DNA from 4 places in the Agrobacterium radiobacter genome. Region 3 is predicted to be linked to each of the others. Evidence: predicted binding sites of a transcription regulator. Region 3 holds the regulator's gene; each other region holds the start of a gene.
The links. The regulator PhoB, encoded in region 3, activates phosphate uptake and scavenging genes when phosphate is short. The targets are predictions, from matches to a motif close to TGTCATNNANCTGTCAT.
Positions count from the first base shown of each region.

Region 1: a site for PhoB is predicted at 2,305-2,321, ahead of MRBLRC7O_RS04835 (esterase-like activity of phytase family protein). Genes of this name have one in related genera too.
Region 2: a site for PhoB is predicted at 1,467-1,483, ahead of MRBLRC7O_RS06615 (LTA synthase family protein). Genes of this name have one in related genera too.
Region 4: a site for PhoB is predicted at 1,690-1,706, ahead of MRBLRC7O_RS06580 (UDP-2,3-diacylglucosamine diphosphatase). Genes of this name have one in related genera too.

Region 1 is NZ_JBEGHX010000001.1:948,145-951,770, reverse strand. Features, by position in the region: gene MRBLRC7O_RS04835 (esterase-like activity of phytase family protein) at 56-2,254, opposite strand; gene hupB (DNA-binding protein HupB) at 2,605-2,880, opposite strand; gene lon (endopeptidase La) at 3,170-3,626, opposite strand, start outside.
Region 2 is NZ_JBEGHX010000001.1:1,306,259-1,309,884, reverse strand. Features, by position in the region: gene MRBLRC7O_RS06615 (LTA synthase family protein) at 1-1,408, opposite strand, end outside; gene MRBLRC7O_RS06610 (NAD+ synthase) at 1,631-3,310, shown strand; gene MRBLRC7O_RS06605 (glyoxalase superfamily protein) at 3,502-3,626, opposite strand, start outside.
Region 3 is NZ_JBEGHX010000001.1:114,486-118,111, reverse strand. Features, by position in the region: gene MRBLRC7O_RS00560 (aspartate aminotransferase family protein) at 1-484, opposite strand, end outside; gene MRBLRC7O_RS00555 (GcrA family cell cycle regulator) at 916-1,449, shown strand; gene phoB (phosphate regulon transcriptional regulator PhoB) at 1,765-2,448, opposite strand; gene phoU (phosphate signaling complex protein PhoU) at 2,479-3,204, opposite strand; gene pstB (phosphate ABC transporter ATP-binding protein PstB) at 3,301-3,626, opposite strand, start outside.
Region 4 is NZ_JBEGHX010000001.1:1,298,342-1,301,967, forward strand. Features, by position in the region: gene dgcA (N-acetyl-D-Glu racemase DgcA) at 1-227, shown strand, start outside; gene MRBLRC7O_RS06580 (UDP-2,3-diacylglucosamine diphosphatase) at 796-1,635, opposite strand; gene MRBLRC7O_RS06585 (NADP-dependent malic enzyme) at 1,864-3,626, shown strand, end outside.

The DNA of each region.
Region 1 (3,626 bases), 830 kb from region 3:
ACGAAAAAGCCGGGCATAGCCCGGCTTTTCTCATTTACAGCGCCTTTCGGCTCGATCAGTTGATCGCCTTCATGTTGACGGTGAAGAACAGCGTCTCGCCGGAAGAATCGTCCACGCCGTCATTGTCGGTCACGGCATAGGCCGTTCCAGCCTTGTCGAAGGTGAAGCCTTCCAGCTTGTCAACGACGTAGCCGTTGGTCTGGGCCTTGAGGTCGGGCAGGAAGTCATGGGCTTCCTGCTTGGCCACCAGCGGCAGTTCGCCGCCGATCTTGCCCGGCTTCAGGTCCGCGATCGCAACGCGGTAGAGCTTCTTGATCTTGGCCTTGTCGCCGATCTGGTTGTCGCGCTCGACGATATAGACATAGTCGCCCTGCGCGGTGATTTCGGAAAGGCCAATCCAGCCTGCCTCGGTCTTGTCGAGCGGATAACGCACGGCGCCCCACTCCTTGGACTTCGGATTGTAGGAGACGAGCTTGACGAAGCCCTTCTCATCCGTGCCCCACTCGCGTTGCACAGCCATCCACAGCGTGGCGTCGTCGCCCTTGCCGATCATGGTCACGCCTTCGAAACCGAAGCGGGTATCGCCGGAAAGGAGTTCCTTCGGCAGAGCGATCTCGGCCTTGATTTCGCCCTTGGCGTTGACGTTATAGAGTGCGTGCGGAACAAGCTTGGCGCTGTCGCCTTCAGAGGCCAGCCAGAAACCGCCCTTGCCATCAAGCGTGATGCCTTCGATGTCGAGCTTCTGAGCAGCAATGCCGTCACGCTTGACGCGCAGCGCGCTGGTGATGGTGGCAGGCTTCTTCGTGGCGTCGATGGTGAAGATTGACGGCTGGTTGCCGTAGACCGAGTCGGAAACGGCATAGAGAATGCCGGGCTTCTCGGCATCGCCGACCAGGCCGGAAAGAGCGCCCCAGCCGATCGGCGCCCCGTCGACGGTGGCGGAAACGAGCTGCGGATAGGCAGGCTGGCCTTCAGTGCGCTCATAAAGCATGACATGCGAGCGGACACCGCCGTCTTCGATCAGATCGACCTCATTGGCCGTGGCAAGGAGATTGCGCGACGGAATGGCGACGGCGCCTTCCGGCGAGACGCCCGAAGGCAGGAGCTGCGTCAGCTGCGGCTCCGCACCGGTATCCTTGTAGACGGCGACCACCGAAGCGCGCTCGGCAAGCACGAAGAAATACTTCTGGCCATCAAAGGTTGCCGCTTCCAGACCCTCGGGCTCAATGCCCTTGGCCTTGGAGCGCTTTTCTGGATAGTGGCCGATGGCGGCAACCGCGCGCTCGAGCGAAGCACCGGCTTCATAAACAAGCTTGCCGGTCTTGTCGAAAATGGTGAAGCCGCGCGAACCGCCCTGCCAGTCGCCTTCATTGGCGATGACGATACGGTCATTGTCCAGCCACTTTACAGCGTCCGGCTCGCGCTTGCGGCCTTCCTGCTTGTCGGTGAATTTCAGCTGACCGTCGGTCTTCGTGTCGACGCCTTCCAGATCAACCTTGCCGGCGGAGAAATGCGTCTTCACCGCGCCGGTCTTGCCATCGATGATGACGATATGGTTGTTTTCCTGCAGCGTCAGAGCGATCTCGCCATTGGCGTTGATCGAGACGAATTCCGGCTCCGGATCCTCAGGGGAAATTTCGGCGAGACCGGTAACGTCAATCTTCTTCAGCGTCGCGCAGTCGGCCACGCCGTCCTTCAGGCCGACCGTTACCAGATAGCCGGCGGGCATCTGCGGCAGTGCGCCTTCGTTCACATCTTCATCACGCTCGTTTTCGATCGCGATGGCGGCAAAGGTTTTATCAGGGGAAACGGCGACGGAATCGGGCTGGCCGCCGAGATCACAGCTTGCCTCGATCTTCTTCGTGGCAATATCGACCGTCACCAGCTTGCCGGACGGGTTGGCGCGGTTTTCCGACGTATTGACGCCGGCCAGAACCTTGAGGCCAGCAACGGCAACAGAGGTCGGCTCGCCTTCCAGCAGCAATGCGCCGCCGGCCTTGGGGGCCTTCGCGTCGGTGATGTCGATGAAACCGATGCCGCCAAGCGGGCTGTCCGAATAGATCAGCGTCTTGCCGTCTTCACTGGCGGTGATGATTTCAGCCGAGGTGACGGACTTGGCGTCCTTGTCCGCGGGAAGGTTTTTCGCCACCGGGAAAGACGCGATGCGGTTGAAAACCGGCTCGGCAGCGGCCGGCAAGGCCACGGACGTGAGCAGAGCAGCAGTCAAGGCCATTTGAGAAAATCGGAACGCCATTTTAATCCCCCTTGGGTCCAGAAATACCCCATGGCTTCTGCGTCAAAGACATGACAGTGGCATGACATTTCCTGTCGGGAATCAAAAAGCCCGGCCATGGAGACCGGGCTTTCTTGTTTCTGCGCACATTCCGCGTATCGGAGCACCGTGTGACCGGATGGAGGCTGCACAGGCGCGCTCCCTACTTTCGTTTACATCCTGCCGGATTGAGAACCGGGCTATCCGAAAAGCATTTCGAAAAACCGCCCGGTTTTGAGCCGGCATGATGGCGTCAGCGCGTCAAAACATGTTTCCTCGTGAACCTGAAAAGCCGCCCGCCCGCCGCCGGGCGTTGCGGCTTTCCGGAAACCTTACGAGTTGACGGCGTCCTTCAGGCCCTTGCCTGCGGAAAACTTCGGTACGTTGCGAGCCGGGATATCGACTTCAGCACCCGTAGAAGGGTTACGGCCCTTGGAGGCTTCACGGCGGCTAACGGAGAAGCTGCCGAAGCCAGCGAGGCGAATGTCGCCACCGTTCTTCAGTTCGCTCTGTACGGTTTCGAATACGGCATCAACAGCGGAAGCAGCATCTGCCTTCGTGAGACCAGCCTTTTCGGCAACAGCAGAGACGAGCTCGTTCTTGTTCATGTTTCCACCCCTTTCAATGGTTTGAAACGACTCAAATTAAGCCGGCGCAGAATACGTTTGCATCCGCGCGCAGCAACCCAAAAGCGCTGGAATCGCCTGAAAAACAAGGGGTCTGCGATTTTTTTCACAAAAAAGGCCGACATTTCTGCCGGCCTTCCACATATTCGTGCCAAATTCGCATCACTTGCCCGGAGTTGAGCGCAGAATGCGCCTTCCGACACCTAACATATTGAATCTATGCAGCACCCGTCGCGAAAGGCGATTCCCGCCCCTCGCGACGAAGCATGTATCAATGTGCGATGGTCTGGCTGCCGTCGTCGACGCCTTCGACCGTAGCGATAACAGGCGTCTCGATGCTGCCGTCCCACTCGATGGGCTCCGGCTGGCGCAGAAGGGCGTGCCTGATAACCTCGCCCATGCGCGATACCGGGATGATCTCCATCTCGTTCTTCACATTATCTGGAATCTCCGCCAGATCCTTGGCGTTTTCTTCCGGGATCAGCACCTTCTTGATGCCGCCGCGAAGGGCCGCAAGCAGCTTTTCCTTCAGGCCGCCGATCGGCAGCACGCGACCACGAAGCGTGATCTCGCCCGTCATCGCCACATCCTTGGAGACCGGAATGCCGGTCATGATGGAGACGATGGCGGTTGCCATGGCAACACCGGCGGACGGTCCGTCCTTCGGGGTTGCGCCTTCCGGAACGTGGACGTGGATGTCGCTCTTGTCGAAGCGCGGCGGTTCGATG
Region 2 (3,626 bases), 1.2 Mb from region 3:
CCACCCCTTGCGAATAGGTGGCGAGCGCCTGCGAGGCCGAGGCGGAGAGGGCGCCCTCCACGCTGATGGTGTTTTCGGCGTAACGGGTCGCTTCGTAAGGACCGTGTCCCTGCAGGGTGACGGCGAAGAGGAAAAGCGGGTTCTGCGTCCGGTCCGCCGTCGCCATGATCTCGTCCATCAGCGCATCGTCGGAGGCGAAGTTGCCGCGTTTTTCCATGGCGGGCAGCGTCTCTTCCGAGCGGAATTCCTCGAAGCCGAAATTCCTGTAGACCTGCTTGCGGTTCCAGAACCATTCCTGGAACGGGTGCATGGCGATGGCGGAATAGCCTTCACCGCGGAAGAAACTGGCGAGCGAGGGTACCGGGCGGCGGATATATTGCTGATAGGGTATGCTGCCATAGGGCAGGAAGGCGTTGGAAAAGCCGGTCAGCGCCTCGAATTCCACATTCGCCGTCATGCCGCCGAACTCGGGCGAAAAGACGTTGCCCGACTGTTTGGCGCGGATGGTCGGCATCGGATCGGCCGAGAGCTTCACGTTTTCGAGCCGCGCCGGGTCCCAGAGCGATTCGCTCATCAGCATGATGACGTCAGGGTAGTCGCCCTTGTTGGCGGCGAAGGCGGCGGGTTCGGACGTCAGGTCGGCGATGCTGTTTTCACCGTAACCCTGCGGCGCCGAGACATTGGCCATCGGAATATTGAAGGCGAAGGCCATCAGGAAACCGTTGTGACGGTAGTTTTCCTGCTGATCCCACATCATGGGTATGATGTTGAGACGGTCACGTGCCCAGGAATAGTGCGAATAGTCCATCAGCGAGGCCAGACCGGCAAGAAGCGGCAGCGCCAGCGCGAGACCAGCCGCGCGTTCACGCCAGCGCAGGACGGGCGAATGGCGGCGTGCCAGCAGCCATAGCGCCACAAGTGCCGCAATGGTGGCGCAGATGCCAAACCCCAACAGTACGGCCGTCAATGGCTGTGCCTTCAGCATGGTCGGCAGAAGCTCGAGGATCTGCCGGCCGAACAGCAGGTCGGAGGGGTAAAGCGGATCGGAAAGATAGGTCTGTTTCTGCGCGGAGATCAGCCCGGTCATCGCGCAGAGCGGCGCAATGGCGATCAGCGACAGGTAGCGCCGGCCAAGGATGGCATCCAGCGCCACGAGAAGGGCGAGCACGGCGGCAATGGTGGTCATGCCGGGGCGTGCGGATGAGGTGAGGAAAGCACCGACATCCGTGAGCGAACCGCGGGCGATCCACTCCAGCACCACAACGAGCACAACGGATGCGACCGTCAGATTGGCAAGCGTATAGGCCGTGCCCGAAAGCTTCGAACGGCTCCTAATCCCTGCAGGCGAAAAGACAAAACCAGCCTTTTCGGAAGCCGTTGTTTTTGGCGCCGAATGTCTCAAACCCATACTCCGGTATTTCAGGCGGCACGGCCGATCCGGGGAGGTGAATCGGGTGTCGCAAAAGTGTCATGTAACTGTCACATAAGCGCGATGAACGCGACATGAACTTTGCGAAGCCTGGCCGGTGCGGCGATAACCTTAGCGTGAACGCGCGCGCCCGATGCGTAACGGGCGCCGCCATGCAATTGCCGCGTTGCGGAGCGGGCACGGGCGCGGTATTGAAAAGCCATGAGCGACAGACACGATATCCAGAACCATCTCCGGATTGCCGTCGGGCAGTTCAATCCCACTGTTGGCGACGTGGCGGGCAATCTCGCCAAGGCGCGCGAGGCTAGGGCCGATGCGGCAACGCAGGGCGCAGACCTTCTGCTTCTGACCGAACTCTTCATTTCAGGCTATCCGCCTGAGGATCTGGTGCTGAAGCCGGCTTTCCTGAAAGCATGCCTGAAAGCGGTGGAAGAACTGGCGGCGGAGACCGCCGATGGCGGACCGGGCGTCGTTATCGGTTTTCCGCGACAGGGCGAGACGGGACGACACAATTCCGTGGCGCTTCTGGATGGCGGCAAGATCATCGCGCTGCGCGACAAGATAGACCTGCCGAATTACGGTGAATTCGACGAAAAACGTGTTTTCTCCGAGGGTTCGATTTCCGGTCCCTATAATTTCCGTGGGGTCAGGATCGGCATTCCGATCTGCGAGGAAATCTGGAACGATATGGGTGTCTGCGAGACGCTCTCCGAAAGCGGGGCGGAAATCCTGCTGGTGCCGAACGGTTCGCCCTATTATCGCGGCAAGCTGGATGTGCGCCATCAGGTGGCGCTCAGGCAGGTGATCGAAAGCGGCCTGCCGCTCGTTTTCGCCAACCAGCTGGGCGGGCAGGACGAGCTGGTATTCGATGGTGCAAGCTTCGGTTTCAATGCCGACAAGACGCTTGCCTTCCAGATGAGCCAGTTCGAGGCCACACTTGCCGTCACCGACTGGAAACGCACGGCAGATGGCTGGCGCTGCGAAAGCGGGCCTTTCTCGAAGATTCCCGAAGGTGAGGAAGCGGATTACCGCGCCTGCATGCTGGGCTTCCGTGATTACGTCAACAAGAACGGCTTCAAGAGCGTGGTTCTCGGCCTTTCGGGCGGCATCGATTCGGCGATCTGTGCCGCCCTTGCCGTCGATGCGCTGGGCGAGGAGCGGGTGCGCTGCATCATGCTGCCTTACCATTATACCTCGGAAGAATCGCTGAAGGACGCGGCCGATTGCGCCAGGGCGCTGGGCTGCCGTTACGATATCGTGCCGATCGTGGAACCGGTGGAAGGGTTCCTCTCGGCGCTGTCCGATCTCTTCGAGGGTACGGAAGAGGGCATTACCGAGGAAAACCTGCAGAGCCGCACGCGCGGCACCATCCTGATGGCCGTCTCGAACAAGTTCGGCTCGATGGTGGTGACGACGGGCAACAAGTCTGAGATGTCGGTGGGTTACGCCACGCTTTACGGCGACATGAATGGCGGTTTCAACCCCATCAAGGACCTCTACAAGATGCAGGTCTATGCCATTTCCAGCTGGCGCAACGCCCATGTTCCGCCGGGTGCTCTCGGCCCTTCCGGCGAGGTGATCCCCGCCAATATCATTTCCAAGGCTCCTTCGGCCGAATTGCGTCCCAACCAGACCGACCAGGATTCGCTGCCGCCCTATCCGGTGCTCGACGATATTCTGGAATGCCTTGTCGAGAAGGAAATGTCGGTCGAGGAGATTCTCGCGCGCGGCCATGATGTGGCCACCGTGCACCGGGTGGAGCATCTGCTTTACCTCGCCGAATACAAGCGCCGGCAATCGGCGCCGGGTGTTAAGATCACCAAGAAGAACTTCGGTCGTGACCGGCGTTATCCGATCACCAACCGGTTCCGGGATCGGTGATTGAGGGCGCGCGCCATTGATTTCTGGCGGGTGAGTTACTGACTTTCTCCGTCATCCTCGCCCTTGAGGCGAGGATCCATGCGCGGTTGAGATTGTGGGTCCTCGGGTCAAGCCCAAGGATGACTCGCGTGTGAGGAGCTTTTTGACAACCCATAGACGGCGCGGAGAACACCCCGCGCCGCTCGCTCATCTCAAATAGCCTGCCCCACATCGATGCGGTTGCCATCGGGGTCTTCAAAGACGAAGGCGCGCAGGCCGTAATCCTTGTCCTGCAGGCCCTTGATGATGCGCAGCCCGTGGCTCTTGCAGATCGCGT
Region 3 (3,626 bases):
CCTGGTCGAAACCTTCGACCTTGGGACCGAAACCTTCGAGATATTTCTGCTGGCCGCCGGCGGCGATCGTTGCCAGCGTACGCCCATGAAAGGCGCCTTCGAAGGTGATGATCCGGAACTTTTCCGGATGCCCCTTGGAATAATGATAACGTCGCGCGGTCTTGATCGCGCATTCCAGCGCTTCCGCACCGGAATTGGTGAAGAAGACCTTGTCTGCGAAGGTCGCTTCCGTCAGGCGCTTGGCGAGCTTTTCCTGGCCCGGCACTTCATAAAGGTTTGAGACGTGCCAGACCTTCTCGGCCTGGGTCTTGATCGCTTCCACGAGGTGCGGATGGGCGTGGCCCAGCGAATTGACCGCTACGCCGGCCGCAAAATCCAGATATCGTTCGCCGCTCTCCGTGAACAGCCAGACGCCCTCGCCTCGCTCGAAGCGCAGGGGGGCTCTTGCAAACGTATCGAACAATGGCGCGGCGGCTTCGGCCATGGCTGTATCACTCCTTGCGCAGATGCGCTGTCAGACGGTTGTCAATAGGCTCTGGGGGTTATCCCTCGCCTGAAAATCAAAAATGCCGCCTCGCGGCGGCAGGGGCACTATTGTCACTTCGCCTGCCGATGTCAACAAAAGTCCGTATTTCCCGGGCTTCTCAAGCCCTAGTAGGTGGCGGCCTGCGAGGCCCAAGGTGTTGCCTTTCAGACTCAACTCGCCAGCAAGTTGGGGAAAACCGGAAAATCGATTCGAGATGAATCCCGCGACTCTTGCCACGGAGTCTGCGTGGCACTAGGTTAATCGCTAATTACTAGACTGCATTGCGGCGGAACTAGTCACCAAAAATCCGGCAGAAACCACGCTCGCGGCACGCCCGCGAGACGGAGAAGGATTCTGCCGACATTATACGCGACGAGCGGAGAAGCGGCATGAACTGGACAGACGAACGAGTCGAGAAACTCAAGAAATTATGGTCCGAGGGCCTTAGCGCCAGCCAGATTGCAGCGCAGCTCGGCGGCGTCAGCCGTAATGCCGTGATCGGCAAGGTCCATCGCCTCAATCTGCCGGGACGCGTCAAGGCTGGCGGTCCGGTCACTTCGGCGCGCTCTGCGCCCAAGCGCACCGCTGCACCTGCCCCACGCGCGACAACCTTTGCAGGCCGCGTCAATGCAGCGCCGGCGCGGATTCTCACCCGTTCGAACGCGGCAACCGCGCTGAATGAGGAGATCGACATCGAGACCGCACAGGTTCTCGATTACGTTCCTTCCAAAAACGTGGTCTCGCCGATTTCCCGTCGCCTGACGCTGACGGAACTGACGGAGCGCACCTGCAAGTGGCCGGTCGGCGATCCGCTGAAGGATGATTTCCATTTCTGCGGTTGTGAAGCGCTGGAATCTTCGCCCTATTGCAAGTTCCATGCGAAACTCGCCTATCAGCCGGTAAGCGAGCGCCGCAAGGCTTGAGTGTTGCGGCACGCATTCGACACTCAAAAACTACGGGCCTTCGGGCCCGTTTTTTTATGACAAAATTCAGGCGGTTCCGGGGGTCAACTCACGGGCGAAGCGCCGAACCCTATCCTCCATCGCTGTCGAACCCGACCCACAATCCCGATTGAGCGGGCGGGATTTCAGCCAATTGTCCGTCATCCCATCAAGAAGGATGAAGCCGTCGTGGTTGGGGACGTCCAAAAACCGAAAGGCCCGACACCATTCCGGTTTCGGGCCTTTCGGTTTTTGGCGGGATGTTGCCCCGAGTGTAACTCGTCGGTCGAGTCTTGCTCAGGCTTCCATCGAATATCCGGCGCCGCGCACGGTACGGATGACATCCTGCATATGCGAAAAATTGAGCGCTTTGCGCAGGCGCCCGACATGCACGTCGACGGTGCGCTCATCCACATAGATATCGTGACCCCACACGCCATCCAGCAATTGCGAGCGGGAGAAAACCCGGCCTGGAGAGGTCATCAGGAATTCCAGCAGGCGGAACTCCGTCGGGCCGAGGCGCACTTCGCGGCTCTTGCGGTGAACGCGATGGGTCTCGCGATCCAGCTCGATATCACCGCACTTCAGCACCGAGGAGAGAACCTCGGGACGGGCCCGGCGCAGCATGGCCTTGACCCGGGCCATGAGTTCCGGTGTCGAAAACGGCTTGACGACATAGTCGTCGGCGCCGGTGGCAAGGCCGCGAACCCGTTCGCTTTCTTCGCCGCGCGCCGTCAGCATGATGATGGGCAGGCGTTCTGTTTCCGGCCGCATTCTGAGCCGACGGCACAGTTCGATACCGGAAACGCCGGGAAGCATCCAATCCAGGATAAGAAGGTCCGGAATACGTTCCTGCAGCCTGATTTCTGCTTCGTCTCCACGGGGTATCGTGTCGACGTCATATCCCTCAGCCTCGAGATTGTAACGAAGGAGGACGCTCAGCGCTTCCTCGTCTTCCACAACTGCAATCTTGGGCACCATATGCTAACTCCGCAAGCCGCTGCTCGTCTGTTACTCGGTCACCGAACCGAGCGTGTTGGAACTGTCGTCCTTCGGACGCTCACCTTCCGGCTGGCTGCCGGTGGTCATGTAATAGATCGTCTCGGCGATATTGGTGGCGTGGTCGCCGATACGCTCGATGTTCTTGGCGCAGAACAGAAGATGCGTGCAGGTGGTGATGTTGCGCGGATCTTCCATCATGTAGGTCAGAAGCTCACGGAAGAGCGACGTATACATGGCGTCGATTTCCTCGTCGCGCTCGCGGATGGCATTGGCCTTCTCGGCGGAACGCGTGGAATAGACGTCGAGGACTTCCTTGAGCTGCACCAGCGCAAGCTCCGACAGGTGCTCTATGCCGCGGGCGAGCTTGCGCGGCACACCGGTTCCGGCAACCGCGATCACACGCTTGGCAGTGTTCTTGCCAAGGTCGCCAACGCGTTCAAGGTCGCCGGCGATACGCAGCGTGCCGATGATCTCGCGAAGGTCGGCCGCCATCGGCTGGCGTCTGGCGATGGTGACGATGGCCTTGTCGCCGATCTCGCGCTCGGAATGATCGAGGATCGCGTCATCGGAAATGACCTTCTGAGCGAGCGCGGCGTCGGAATTGACGAGCGCACGCACGGCATCGGCACACATCTGTTCCGCGAGACCGCCCATTTCGGCGATGCGGCGCGTCAGGAATTTCAGTTCGTCGTCATAGGCCGACAGGATATGCGAATGGGTCGTTGTCTGTGTCATGGTCTAGTCCTCCGGCTTGGCCTGCATGCGCGTACCCGGAAGCGGGCACGGCAGAGGCACCAGTCTTGTTCGGTTTCGATAAAGCGCCGGCCGGGATCAGCCGAAGCGGCCCATGATGTAGTCCTGCGTGCGCTGGTCGTCCGGATTGGTGAACATCTTGTCGGTTTCGTTTTCTTCGACAAGATGACCAAGGTGGAACATGGCCGTGCGCTGGGAAACACGCGCCGCCTGCTGCATGGAGTGCGTAACGATGACGATCGTGTAATTGGTACGCAGCTCGTGAATCAATTCCTCGACCTTGGCGGTCGCGATCGGGTCCAGCGCCGAGCAGGGCTCGTCCATCAGGATCACTTCCGGGCTGACGGCAACCGCGCGCGCGATGCACAGGCGCTGCTGCTGACCGCCGGAAAGGCCGGTGCCGG
Region 4 (3,626 bases), 1.2 Mb from region 3:
TGACGGAAGCGCTTGTCATGAAGGCGGAAGCGGAACGGCTCGGTTTCACCATCATGGTCGGCTGCATGCTCGGCACCTCGCTCGGCATGGCCCCCGCCATACTCGCCGCCCAGGGAGCAGCCTTTTCCGATCTCGACGGGCCGCTGCTGCTGGCCGAGGATCGCGAGCCGGGGCTGGTTTATGAGGGTTCGCTGGTTTATCCGGCGCGGCCGGAATTGTGGGGGTAAGCCCTAGATATTGAAGGCAGAGAAACAAGATAAAGGCACGACCTCACCGCTTGTTTGTTCTCCCCGCCGGGGAGAAGATGGCCCCGAAGGGTCGGATGAGCGGGCAAGCTTTCGGGTTATCGCTAACGTCGCCCCCTCATCCCGCTGCCGCGACCTTCTCCCCTCCTCGGGGAGAAAGACACAAGCGGCACGCGCTCGCCTCGCATGAAGGAGCTGGGGCATATCTCTAAAGGGTCGCTGATTTATCCGGCCTGCTGGAAATTGGAGGGCGCCGCTCTCGCGTGGACTAAGAATGACGCGACTGCGTGCCGTAATTCCGTCCGCGCCGGCCTTCACCAAAAGCAAACGGCAATCTAAACCTCTCCACTGTCATCCTCGGGCTTGACCCGAGGATCCATCGCTCCGGTTTGTGGATCCTCGGGTCAAGCCCGAGGATGACATAAGCAAGCTATATCAGAGTATGTCGGCACCACCAGCGAGGTCACACCATCGCCTTCATACACATTAGCCAACCTGCCCCAGCGCATCCCCAACGAAACGCGTCGTCGCGAAAGCTGGCATACCTCAATCAGGCCGCGTGTTTCCCGATCAGCCCCGGAATATCCACCGGCTCCATCTCATCCGATGCCTGTTCGACGGCAACCTCGCTCGTCTGCATCCAGGTGATCAGCTCGAAGCTGCCATCGGCATTTTCGGCGATTGCCGTGCAGCTTTCCACCCAGTCGCCGGTGTTGATGTAACGAATGCCGTCCATGTCTTCCATGACAGCATGGTGAATGTGTCCACAGATGACGCCGTCGACATTGTTGCGGCGTGCCTCGTCTGCCACCACGCGCTGGAATTCGCCGATGAAGTTGACGGCGTGCTTGACCTGCAGCTTGGCCCAGGCCGAGAACGACCAGTAAGGCAGGCCGATGCGGCGGCGTACGGCGGCGATGACGATGTTGAGCGCGATTGCAGCGTCATAGGCCCAGTCGCCGAGATAAGCGAGCAGGCGGGCGTTGCGCACCACCACGTCGAACTCGTCGCCATGGATGATGAGATATTTCTTGCCGTCGGCCGCCTCGTGGATCATGCGCTCGGCCACTTCGATGCCGCCGAAATGCATGCCCGGAAATTCCCGCAGGAATTCATCGTGATTGCCGGGAATATAGACGATGCGGGTTCCCTTGCGGGCCTTGCGCAGAAGCTTCTGCACCACGTCGTTGCAGCCCTGCGGCCAGTACCAGCTGCGGCGCAGGCGCCAGCCGTCGACGATGTCGCCGACGAGGATGATCGTCTCGGCCTCGTGATATTTCAGGAAGTCGAGCAGATAGTCCGTCTTGGCCGCCTTGGAGCCGAGATGAACATCCGAAATGAAAAGCGTTCTGAACTGTCTGGTTTCGATTTGACCGGCCACGGATTTCATCCCCCTGTTCGGTTGCGTCCCTGCGGCTTTCTTACCTCTCAGAACCAGACTCGTGTTGCAGCAACATGACAAACGCCGGTTTTTATAGGGAATATGACGAAGACCATCACGAAAACGCGAATAAGCCATGGCCGCATTTGCATAAGGGGGCGGTAAATAACGGCTGTACCATGGGAAAGTTTGTTGTATTCAGGGGGCCGGAATTGAACCAGACATGACGGTGGAAGAATGACCTCTCACGATAAGAACAACACGCCCGCCAACACGGCAAAGGCCGACATCGAGGAACAGGCGCTCTTTTTCCACCGCTACCCACGCCCCGGCAAGCTGGAAATCCAGGCCACCAAGCCGCTCGGCAACCAGCGCGATCTGGCGCTTGCCTATTCACCCGGCGTCGCCGCCCCCTGCCTCGCCATCCATGAAAATCCGGAAATGGCGGCGGAATATACCGCCCGCGCCAACCTCGTCGCGGTCATTTCCAACGGCACGGCGGTTCTCGGACTTGGCAATATCGGCCCGCTCGCCTCCAAGCCCGTGATGGAAGGCAAGGCCGTTCTCTTCAAGAAATTCGCCGGTATCGACGTCTTCGACATCGAAATCGATGCGCCCGGCATCAACGACATGGTTTCCACCATCGCAGCGCTGGAGCCCACCTTCGGGGGCATCAACCTTGAAGACATCAAGGCGCCGGAATGTTTCGAGGTGGAACGCCAGCTGCGCGAAAAGATGAATATCCCGGTTTTCCATGATGACCAGCATGGCACCGCGATCATCGTCGCCGCCGCTGTCACCAACGCTCTGGAACTGGCCGGAAAGTCGCTCTCGAGCGTCAAGATCGTCGCGTCAGGCGCGGGTGCTGCGGCGCTTGCCTGCCTCAACCTGCTGGTCGCCATGGGCGCGAAGAAGGAAAACATCTGGGTCCACGACATCGAAGGCCTCGTTTACGATGGCCGCAACGAGCTGATGGACGAGTGGAAGGAAGTTTACGCCCAGAAGACCGACAAGCGTGTGCTGGCCGAAACCATCGACGGCGCCGACGTCTTCCTCGGCCTTTCGGCCGCCGGTGTTCTGAAGCCGGAACTGCTGGAGCGCATGGCGGAAAACCCGCTGATCCTGGCGCTTGCCAACCCCAATCCGGAAATCATGCCGGAAGCGGCGCGCGCAGCGCGTCCGGATGCGATGATCTGCACCGGCCGTTCGGATTTCCCGAACCAGGTCAACAACGTATTGTGCTTCCCCTATATCTTCCGTGGCGCGCTGGATTGCGGTGCAACCACCATCAACGAGGAAATGAAGATGGCCGCCGTGCAGGCCATCGCCGAGCTTGCCCGCGAGGAAGTCTCGGAAGTCGCGGCAAAAGCCTATAGCGGTGAAACACCGGTCTTCGGCCCGAACTACCTCATTCCCTCGCCTTTCGATCCGCGCCTCATCCTGCGCATCGCGCCGGCTGTCGCCCGTGCAGCGGCCGCAAGCGGCGTCGCCGCCCGGCCGATCACCGATTTCGAAGCCTATTTCGACCAGCTGAACCGTTTCGTCTGGCGCTCCGGCTTCATCATGAAGCCGGTCTTCAATGCCGCGAAAGCCGCCGAAAAGAAGCGCATCATCTTTGCCGAAGGCGAAGACGAGCGCGTGCTGCGCGCCGCCCAGGTGCTCTTGGAAGAAGGTACCGGCATCCCGATCCTCATCGGCCGGCCGCAGATCATCGAGACGCGCCTGAAGCGCTTCGGCCTGCGCATCCGTCCGCATACGGATTTCGCCGTGGTAAACCCGGAAGACGATCCGCGTTACCGCGATTATGTCGATGATTATTTCGCCCTTGTCGGCCGCGCCGGCATCAACCCGGAAGCGGCGCGTACCATCGTGCGTACCAACACGACCGTCATCGGCGCGCTTTCGGTGAAGCGTGGCGAGGCGGATGCGCTGATCTGCGGTCTCGAAGGCCGTTATGACCGGCACCTGCGCGACGTGAACCAGATCATCGGCAAGCAGGA